Regions from separate parts of the Lentibacillus sp. Marseille-P4043 genome, predicted to be linked through region 3. Evidence: riboswitches for the same ligand, from Rfam matches in the RefSeq annotation. Region 3 holds a riboswitch; each other region holds the start of a gene.
What was found. A riboswitch is a leader RNA that binds a small molecule or an ion and turns the genes downstream of it on or off. The one in region 3 is predicted to bind thiamine pyrophosphate.

Region 1 (3,269 bases), 3.2 Mb from region 3:
TTCTGATGGATGTGATGTAAGTTTATCGAAATGCCACGATATGCACATATCATGGATAAAGCTATGCTTAGATACAAGTAAAGCGGCGAAACATCCCCTGTCAATTGACCTAGCAATTCCAGCATCTGTATTCACCTCCTTTTATTCGATGAATTTAGTGATAACACTTATACGAATCAAAGCCGTATTTGGTTTCAAGTTTTTGTTTAGTTGTCCACTATAATTATAAAATATTTTTGGCTTAATTAACACACTTTCCATATATCGTCATTTATTTCGTCTACAATAAGAAAAGGTCTTCATGTTGTGGGGCACAGCTTGCTGGAGCTGGAAAGTTGTTTTTAACATCGACCCGAATCCGAGAACATCAACCCGAACGAGGAAACATCGACCCGAATCCGAGAACATCGACCCGAACGAGGGAACATCAACCCGAATCCGAGAACATCAACCCGAATTCGAGAACATCAACCCGAATCCGAAAACATCGACCCGAACGAGGGAACATCAACCCGAACGAGGGAACATCAACCCGAATCCGAGAAACATCAACCCGAACGAGGAAACATCGACCCGAACGAGGGAACATCAACCCGAATCCGAGAACATCGACCCGAACGAGGAAACATCGACCCGAACGAGGGAACATCAACCCGAATCCGAGAAACATCAACCCGAATCGAGAATATCAACCCGAACGAGGTAGCATCGACCCGATCAAGATTCTGGTGGGAGAGCAACTTCTTACTTGCATCGCATTATATATCAACTACCAAATCACATAGCAACAAACATTACGAAAAACCGACTAGATTTCGCGCTAAATGTACGGTTGTCTTGAGGAAATCACCAATACGAATGAGGCTGCATGCACATAGAATAAAGTATAAATCGAAACAAGGCTTGTGGAAGATTTATTACAACCCATGAAACCTCCTGGGGAAAGCCAGCTGACCACTGGCTTTCTTTCTTTTAGGGTTGAGTGATATAGTGTAGATAATTAGTAGAAGAAGGAGCCAGTAGATATGAAAATAGCTTTATCATTCAGTGGTGGGAAAGATAGCAGTCTAGCATTATATCGATTGCAACAACAAGGTCATGATGTTTCCTGTCTGATTACAACGATATGGCAGGAAAAACATGAAACAGTCGCGCATGGGGAGAAGCTTGATCGAATTGAAAAGCAGGCTGAACGGATCGGGATTCCCGTTCATTTTATCAAAACAGACTTTACGGAATATACACAGGATTTTGTTCATACGCTACAAGATTTAAAAATGACCTATGAGATTGATAGCGTGGCATTTGGTGACATATACTTAGAAGGGCATCGTGAGTGGGGAGAGCAGGTTGCAGAAAAAGCTGGCGTAGCGCCGATTTACCCGTTGTGGACGGATCAACATAAGGTATTGGATTTATTAAGAGAATTTGTCGCTTCAAAGTTTCAGGCACGGGTTATCAAGGTAGATAATACAAAACTTCCGGAAAGCTGGATAGGCCGACTTGTAGATGAGTCGTTTATTACGGATATTAGCAAGAAGGATGTTTGTCCGCTGGGGGAATCGGGAGAATATCATACAACAGTGTTTGGCGGGCCAATATTTAACGATCCGGTTTGAAAATTATAATTCTTCTTGAAAACGGTATCGTAATGTAGTACCTTATACATGTAAGATCAAAACTAAATAGATTTTGTGGGGGGACCAGTTGAGCTGGTTGAGATTGTATCCGTTAGATACTGACCCTTGGAACCTGATCTGGCTGAAACCAGCGTAGGGAACATCATGTTAAAAGAAAAGGCGAATTTATCTAAAAGAAAAGGTAAATCTTTCTTTTTTTGCATGCACCCCAGGTTTAAAAATGGTGGTGTTTTTTTATTGTCATTTTTACTCTTTTATGCCGGTCATTTTCCTAAACAAAAATTACATACACGATGGAGGTTAGGAAATGAAGAAGCTTTTAATGTTACTTATGCTCACTACCGTTCTTGTGGCATGTAACGGCAACAACGAGTCCAAAAGTGCGGATCAAGATGAGGACACTAAGCAGAAAATAAAGTTCGTCTTGGACTGGACACCAAACACGAATCATACTGGCATTTATGTTGCACAGAAAAAGGGATACTTTAATGACGAGGGACTGGATGTGGAAATTATGATGCCGGGAGAAGTTGGAGCTGATCAGCTTGTCGCGTCAGGTAAGGCCGATTTTGGTGTGGGTGCGCAGGAAAGTATTACGGAAGCACGTGTACAAGGTGTTCCGATCGTTTCCATTGCAGCAGTGATTCAGCATAATACATCTGGTTTTGCCTCACCTAAAGAAAAAGATATCACATCACCGAAAGATTTTGCCGGGAAGACGTATGGTGGTTGGGGTGCGCCAGTTGAGAAGGCTGTTCTTACATCCCTTATGAACCAAGAGAATGCTTCTGCCGATGATGTGGATATTGTCAATATGGGAAACACTGACTTCTTTACGGCAGTGAAACGCGATATTGACTTTGCTTGGATTTATTATGGCTGGACTGGTGTAGAAGCTGAACTGCGCGGTGAGGAGTTAAACATGTTGTACCTAACTGACTACTCGAAAAAACTTGATTATTATACACCTGTTCTTACGACGAATGAACAAACAATTGAGGAAAATCCGGAAACGGTTAAGAAGTTTTTAGCGGCTGTTTCGAAAGGATATAGATTTGCTATCGATAACCCTGACGAAGCGGCTGCTATATTGATAGACGCAGTTCCCGATCTTGATGTGGAACTGGTACAGGCGAGTCAAGAGTGGCTCTCACCAAAATACCAGGATGATGCCGATCGTTGGGGCGAACAGAAACTAGAAGTCTGGGAGAATTATGCAAATTGGATGTACGATAACAATCTATTAGACACACGACTAGATAGCGAAAAAGCTTTTACGAATGAATTTCTACCAAAATAGGAGGTTATTTAAATGGCAAATGCGTTAGTGAGTGTACAAATTATACCAAAGACAAAAAATGGGGAGGATACGATTCCATATGTAGATGCTGCAATAGAAGTTATTGCTCAATCAGGCGTGAAATATGAGGTGAACCCGCTCGAGACAACAATGGAAGGCGATTTGCCGGTGCTTCTATCAATTATCGAAAAAATGAATACAAGGATGACTGAACGCGGGTGTGAAAGTATTATTTCGCAGGTAAAAGTGTTTCATAAACCAGATGGGGCTTCAATGTATGAACTGACGGAGAAATATCGCTAATGAAAGGGATCATTGAAAAAGGATGG
Region 2 (3,269 bases), 2.7 Mb from region 3:
AAAACTAAGTATGTATGACATCGGGGCACCCCTAACCGAAAAAGTGGAAACTTCTAGCTATACGGAAGGGGCCAATTTTATCGTCGAGAATTTCCAAAACTTTAGTCCAAAAATGGCTGATTTTGCCCGTATGGCTTTTGATAATCGTTGGATCGAAGCGGAAGATCGTGCCGGAAAACGTCCAGGAGGATTCTGCACAAGTTTTCCGGATAGTGAACAGACACGTATTTTTATGACTTATTCCGGGACATCATCTAATATTGCTACCCTTGCCCATGAATTAGGCCATGCTTACCATCAACATGTCATGAATGATGTGAATGGGTTGAATCAGGGGTATGCAATGAATGTAGCAGAAACGGCATCAACGTTTGCGGAAATGATTATTGCTGATGCATCGGTGAAGAACGCGAAAAGCAAAGTAGAAAAGCAATCCGTGCTGGAAGATAAAATTCAACGAAGTGTTGCCTTTTTCATGAATATTCATGCCCGATTCCTTTTTGAACAGCGATTTTATGAAGAAAGAAAACAAGGAATGGTTCCAGTACCAAGACTGAATGAATTAATGGTGGAGGCACAAAAAGAGGCGTATTGCGATGCGTTAGATACGTACGATCCGAATTTCTGGGCGTCTAAACTGCATTTTCACATCACGGGAACACCATTTTATAATTTTCCATATACGTTCGGCTATTTGTTTAGTCTCGGAATCTATGCACATGCACTTGAAAAAGGTAGTAGTTTTGAAGAGGATTATATTGCACTGCTTCGCGACACCGGAAAAATGACCGTTGAAGACTTAGCGGAAAAACATTTGGGAGTTGATTTAACAAAACCAGATTTCTGGGAAAACGCCATCAATTTATGTGTGAAGGATGTTGAGGAGTTTCTGGCACTTTAGATTTCAGCGTTGCTACTAGTTGGTGAATACGTTATAATACAGGTAACGAAAAAAGCATAAAAATAAAAGTCTACAGGGGGAGCCCATTTGGCTGAGAGTGAACACTGTGCTGTTCTTACCCTTTGAACCTGTTAGTTAATACTAGCGTAGGGATGGTAGCTTTTTTGATGGTATAAAAGCAATGTGAGCGGATTCCCCATCAGGAAGCTTCCCCTTTGACATTGCTTTTTTTGTGTTCAAAATTTTCGCTGGTAGATTCCTAAGTCTACTAGAAGGGGAGGTCATTTGATTGAAGGAAAAACGTACATTGTTTTTAATTGAGGTTGCGATTTTTACAGCGTTAGCATTAGCGTTAGATCTTGCTCCATTTTTATCTTTTAAAATCTGGGCTCAAGGCGGATCGATTTCATTGGCGATGATACCGGTATTCATTGTCGCCTTTCGTTGGGGGCTAAAAGGTGGATTATTATCTGGATTTCTATGGGGTGTTTTACAGGTAGCATTAGGAACAGGGTATATATTGTACTTTTGGCAAGGTCTGCTTGATTATGCGGTTGCTTTTACCGTAATCGGTTTTGCTGGTATTTTTGCGAAGCCAATTCAGCGTGCAGTTAAGGAAGGTAATACAGCGACATCTATAACATATATTTTAACTGGTGTCCTTCTTGGTTCCATGTTGCGTTTTATTGCCCATTTTGCTGCGGGAGTCGTATTTTTTGAATCAGCAGTTGACGGCATGAATGTCTGGATTTATTCATTGCTATATAATATCTCATACATTGTTCCGTCGTTCATTATCTGTACAATCGCTGTGTTTTTCTTGTTTCATAAACAGCCAAGAACACTATTAAGTGCAACTGCATAAACATTAGCTTTCCGCTCACGATATGTTAGGTCGTACCACTGTCTTTAGTTGGTACGGCTTTTGTTTTCGGAAAAAATGAATAATTTATGCATACCTCTATTTTTGCGAAGTGCATATTTTTTGAGTATACTGAAAATAGGGGTGATAATCTTGCGGGAATTAATTGGTGAATGTCAATCATGCGGAAAAGCTGTTTATTGTGAAAATGGCTTTTTTGATGGTGAACAAATAGATGGTAATTTATTATGTAATCGCTGTGCTGAAAAGGTGGATTCTGAAACGGACAAACAGGCGTAAGCTCGTTTGTTCGTTTTTAATTTAATTCACTATTTTATACCAGTGTCAAAAGCAAATTGTTTTTTATGAACCTTCCTTTTTTCTCACTCCCTATTACCGATTTGCATAGGCTATAGCACACGTAAGGAGAAAGGAAGGTTCATGTGGAACTTACGATATCGCATTGGTTATATGGATTATTTACACTGATTATTATTTTGACAATGATTTTTAAACGTGGCGTTGTACTTCCTACATTACTTGGAACGTTTGTCATTGCTTGGGTGTACAATGGTAGTCTTATTGACGGTTTCACTTCCATTTTTAATGCGAACTTGGTTGCTGCAAAAGAGCTCTTTAGTATTTTTCTAATCATCACATTTATGTTGGCGCTATTGCATTCGTTACGTGATCTTGGAGCAGATCGGAGGATGATACAACCGATTCAGAAGATGATGGTTAATGGACATGTTTCATTTTTTGTCCTTATCGCTGTAACGTATGTTATTTCCTTATTTTTCTGGCCAACACCAGCTGTTCCATTAATTTGTGCGCTTCTTGTTCCTGCGGCAGTGCGTGCAGGATTACCAGCTATTACAGCGGCGGTAGCGGTAGCAATTGCTGGGCAAGGGATGGCACTTTCTTCTGACTACATTGTGCAGGTCGCTCCCAGCTTATCAGCCAAGTCTGCGGGGATTGAAGTTGGGGTTGTTGCTGACCAGGCATTATTGCTTTCACTTATTACTGGTGGAATCGCAATTGCTGCCGCTTATTTGTTGTATCGAAAATCAATTCGTTCTAAAGATAGTGAATTAATACAACAAGATTTAGAAGCATTGGAAACTGTATCAGAATCAAAAAACGAAGCAAAATCCGCTCATCTCACAATTTGGAGTAAACTATTTTCGATCATTGTTCCAATTGCTTTGCTGGCTGTAGTCGTATATATGATGTCCGCAAAATTGATGTCAGGAAGAATGACGGGTTTTGAGGGTGGAGATGGGGCAGCATTTGTCGGAGGAGTTGCTGTAATTCTCCTGCTTTTATCAACCGTAGCATTTGGCAAACAACATGCACTTGATTATATTAGCAACCATATCACGGATGGATTTGTTTTCGCCTTTAAAGCAATGGGGCCAGTTATCCCAATTGCAGGTTTCTTCTTTTTAGGAAGTTCTGACTTTTCCGGTAGTATTTTAGGGATAGACGAAAATCCGCCAGCATTTT
Region 3 (3,269 bases):
TCCATCTTGGATTTAGTTTAGCGGCAATCGGGATGTTTGTCGGTCTAATTATTTTTATCTTTACAAAGGGAAAATATCTTGGCCCTGCAGGATCGACTGTTCCAAACCCGCTATCAGAATCAGAGAAAAAAACTGTATTTAAGCGATTTGGCATTGGGGCAATCATTGTTATTCTATTGGGAGCAATCACTATCCCAACCGGCATCTTAACGATTAACGGATTTACAATGATTGTAAGTATACTAGGGATTATTATACCTACTTGCTATTTCATCGTTATGTACCGCAGTAAGAAAACGACTGAAGTGGAACGATCTCGTTTACTGGCATATATACCAATGTTTATTGCTGCTATTATGTTTTGGGCGATTCAAGAGCAAGGTTCGATTATTTTAGCACGTTTTGCTGATCAGCGAACCGATCTGAGTTTAGCAGGTTTTGAGATTCAATCTTCCTGGTTCCAGTCATTGAATCCTCTATTTATCGTTCTTTTAGCGCCTGTATTTGCTTGGCTTTGGATTAGATTAGGAAAAAGCCAACCATCAACACCGAAGAAGTTTTCATTTGGTCTATTTTTTGCCGGACTATCTTTTCTCGTGATGATTGTACCTGCCATCATTAATGGAACAGATACGCTTGTCAATCCGTTATGGTTAGTATTAAGCTTCTTCCTAGTTGTTATTGGAGAATTATGTTTATCACCGGTTGGCTTATCAGCGACTACAAAACTTGCACCAGCTGCATTTTCAGCGCAAACGATGAGTCTATGGTTCCTATCCAATGCGTCAGCACAGGCTATCAATGCCCAAATTGTAAAACTATATTCTCCGGATACAGAAATTCTATATTTCGGTATCATCGGTGGAATTTCAATCTTACTAGGTTTTATTCTATTTGCTGCATCTAAGAAAATTCACGTGTTCATGCGAGGGATTAACTAAACGTAATTTAAGAAAAGGGTTGCTCCAAACTGTCATTGTTGGTTTTGGAGCAGCCTTTTTTCTTTTAAATGCGTAGAGAGAAAAATTTAAATATTGTCATAGACTGGTGACAAATGGAAGTACCTTTGTTAAGATAAGAATCAACAAGCAAATTTTATAATAGTTCAACTACTAGGGGGGCCCAAAATTGTGGGCTGAGAGGAAGGCCGAACTGCTTTCCGACTCTTATGGACCTGATCTGGTTAATACCAGCGGAGGGAAGTAGTGAGTGGCATTATGTCCATAAACGAATCCCATACTAAGCTAGGTCCTTTTATCAGGATCTAGCTTTTTTATTTTTATTAGAAAGGGGGAAATAAATGAATCGAACGCGTTTACTAACAACAATGGCAGTTTTTGTAGCCATTGGAACGATTGGAGCACAAATTCTATGGTTTCCAGCAGGCGTTGCCAAAGCTTACCCTGTACAACACGCGGTCAACGTCATGGCGGCAATCATGCTTGGTCCAGCTCCAGCTGTTATGATCGCCTTTATGATTGGGGTGCTCCGAAATTTGCTTGGACTTGGTACACTATTAGCATTTCCTGGCGGGATGATTGGTGCTTTTCTGGCAGGGTATCTTTATAAAAAATTTGGCAAAAAGGTATGGGCTGCACTTGGAGAATTCATTGGGACTGGAATTGTTGGTTCCTTGTTTGCCGTACCATTGGCCAACTTTTTAATGGGAAGTTCAGTTGGTGCATTATTCTTTTTCCCATCATTTCTAGTAAGCAGTGGAACAGGCGCATTGATCGGCTGGGTAATAGCTGTTCGCTTGAAACAACGACAAGTATTACAAAATATTTAGTATTATGAAGAACTACTAGGGGCGCTAGAATAGCTGAGAATAGGAATATTCCTTAGTCCCTTGGAACCTGATCTGGTTAATACCAGCGGAGGGAAGTGGTCGAGAGGAAAAAATATGTACCTCTCTATTTATCTACTTTTCTATTCCCTTAGTAGCTTCCTAAAAATTCGAGGAGGCATGACAATGACATTTTCACAAAATCTTAGAGAAGAAAATAACGATATTTTTCAAGCAATTTTTAACCATCCATTTGTACAGGGGATCGGCAAAGAAAATGTGCCTAAAAAAGCATTAGCACATTATATTAAAGCAGACTTTGAGTACTTAAACGCATTTATCAACGTTTATGGAATCGCGATATCAAAGGCAAACAATCGTAAAGATATGTCCTTTTTTAACGAACAAATCCGGTTTGTACTGCACAGCGAAATCCATCCTCACCACAACTTTTGTGAGGCAATCGGGGTTGAGTATGACGAGCTTCAAGGGTATCCATTACCACCTACTGCAGATCATTACATGAAACATATGATGTATCATGCACAAATGGGTAGTTTACCTGAAATAATCTGTGCATTACTCCCTTGTCCATGGACATATCTCGAAATTGGTAAGGAATTAATGAAAACATATAAACCATCTAAAAATCATGCGTTTTATCCATGGATTAACTTTTATGCTGAGGAAAGCATGGAAAAAACCACGACAGAAATGCGAACCCGTTTAGATGAATTGGCAGATCAGTCCTCAAGTAAAGATATCGGGCGAATGAAAGAAGCATTCCGCAAAAGCTGCCAATTGGAATTAGCCTTTTGGGATATGGCATACACGTGTGAAGCGTGGCCAGGAGAAAGACTGGTGACACACCAATGACCCAAACACCTTGTGCACTCACAATTGCTGGCACTGATCCAAGTGGTGGGGCAGGCATTCAGGCTGATTTAAAAACATTCCAGGAATTCACATGCTACGGTATGTCTGTGATTACATCAGTTGTTGCGCAAAACACAACTGGCGTCCAGGACGTTCACCATCTCCCTATTAAAATGATTGTGCAACAACTCGATTCCGTTATTTCGGATATCCCATTTCAAGCATTTAAAACGGGAATGATTGCGAATATCGACATAATGGATGCAATAGCCAGGAAGATTTCACATTTATCCGTTCCTTTTGTCATGGACCCTGTAATGGTTGCATCCAGTGGTGATTCATTAATCACAGCAGATGCCCGAGACTATTTGCGTGATGAGCTTCTACCCAGGACAACGTTAGTAACACCAAATGTTCCAGAGGCAGAATATATTATCGGAGAGACTATTAAAACGATCGACGATTTACAACAGGCTGCTGAACAAATCGTGATTAATTACGGTGCTGAAGCTGCCCTCGTTAAGGGAGGTCATTTAGCTGGGGAAGCAACTGACTATTTATATGACGGAAAAGAAATGTACCGCTTCTCTTCTGAACGAATTGAAAC

Region 1: another riboswitch for thiamine pyrophosphate. It lies ahead of C8270_RS18455 (ABC transporter substrate-binding protein); the one in region 3 lies ahead of tenA (thiaminase II).
Region 2: another riboswitch for thiamine pyrophosphate. It lies ahead of thiT (energy-coupled thiamine transporter ThiT); the one in region 3 lies ahead of tenA (thiaminase II).

What each region holds. Positions count from the first base shown of each region.
Region 1 is NZ_LT984884.1:3,709,055-3,712,323, reverse strand. It holds gene C8270_RS20150 (hypothetical protein) at 1-125, opposite strand, end outside; gene C8270_RS20145 (hypothetical protein) at 336-785, shown strand; gene C8270_RS18460 (diphthine--ammonia ligase) at 1,026-1,619, shown strand; TPP riboswitch at 1,687-1,796, shown strand; gene C8270_RS18455 (ABC transporter substrate-binding protein) at 1,948-2,940, shown strand; gene C8270_RS18450 (thiamine-binding protein) at 2,953-3,243, shown strand; gene C8270_RS18445 (ABC transporter permease) at 3,243-3,269, shown strand, end outside.
Region 2 is NZ_LT984884.1:3,251,878-3,255,146, reverse strand. It holds gene C8270_RS16170 (M3 family oligoendopeptidase) at 1-901, shown strand, start outside; TPP riboswitch at 967-1,072, shown strand; gene thiT (energy-coupled thiamine transporter ThiT) at 1,191-1,766, shown strand; gene C8270_RS20305 (hypothetical protein) at 1,917-2,063, shown strand; gene C8270_RS16160 (hypothetical protein) at 2,207-3,269, shown strand, end outside.
Region 3 is NZ_LT984884.1:503,017-506,285, forward strand. It holds gene C8270_RS02685 (peptide MFS transporter) at 1-941, shown strand, start outside; TPP riboswitch at 1,105-1,218, shown strand; gene thiW (energy coupling factor transporter S component ThiW) at 1,301-1,789, shown strand; TPP riboswitch at 1,797-1,900, shown strand; gene tenA (thiaminase II) at 1,973-2,662, shown strand; gene thiD (bifunctional hydroxymethylpyrimidine kinase/phosphomethylpyrimidine kinase) at 2,659-3,269, shown strand, end outside.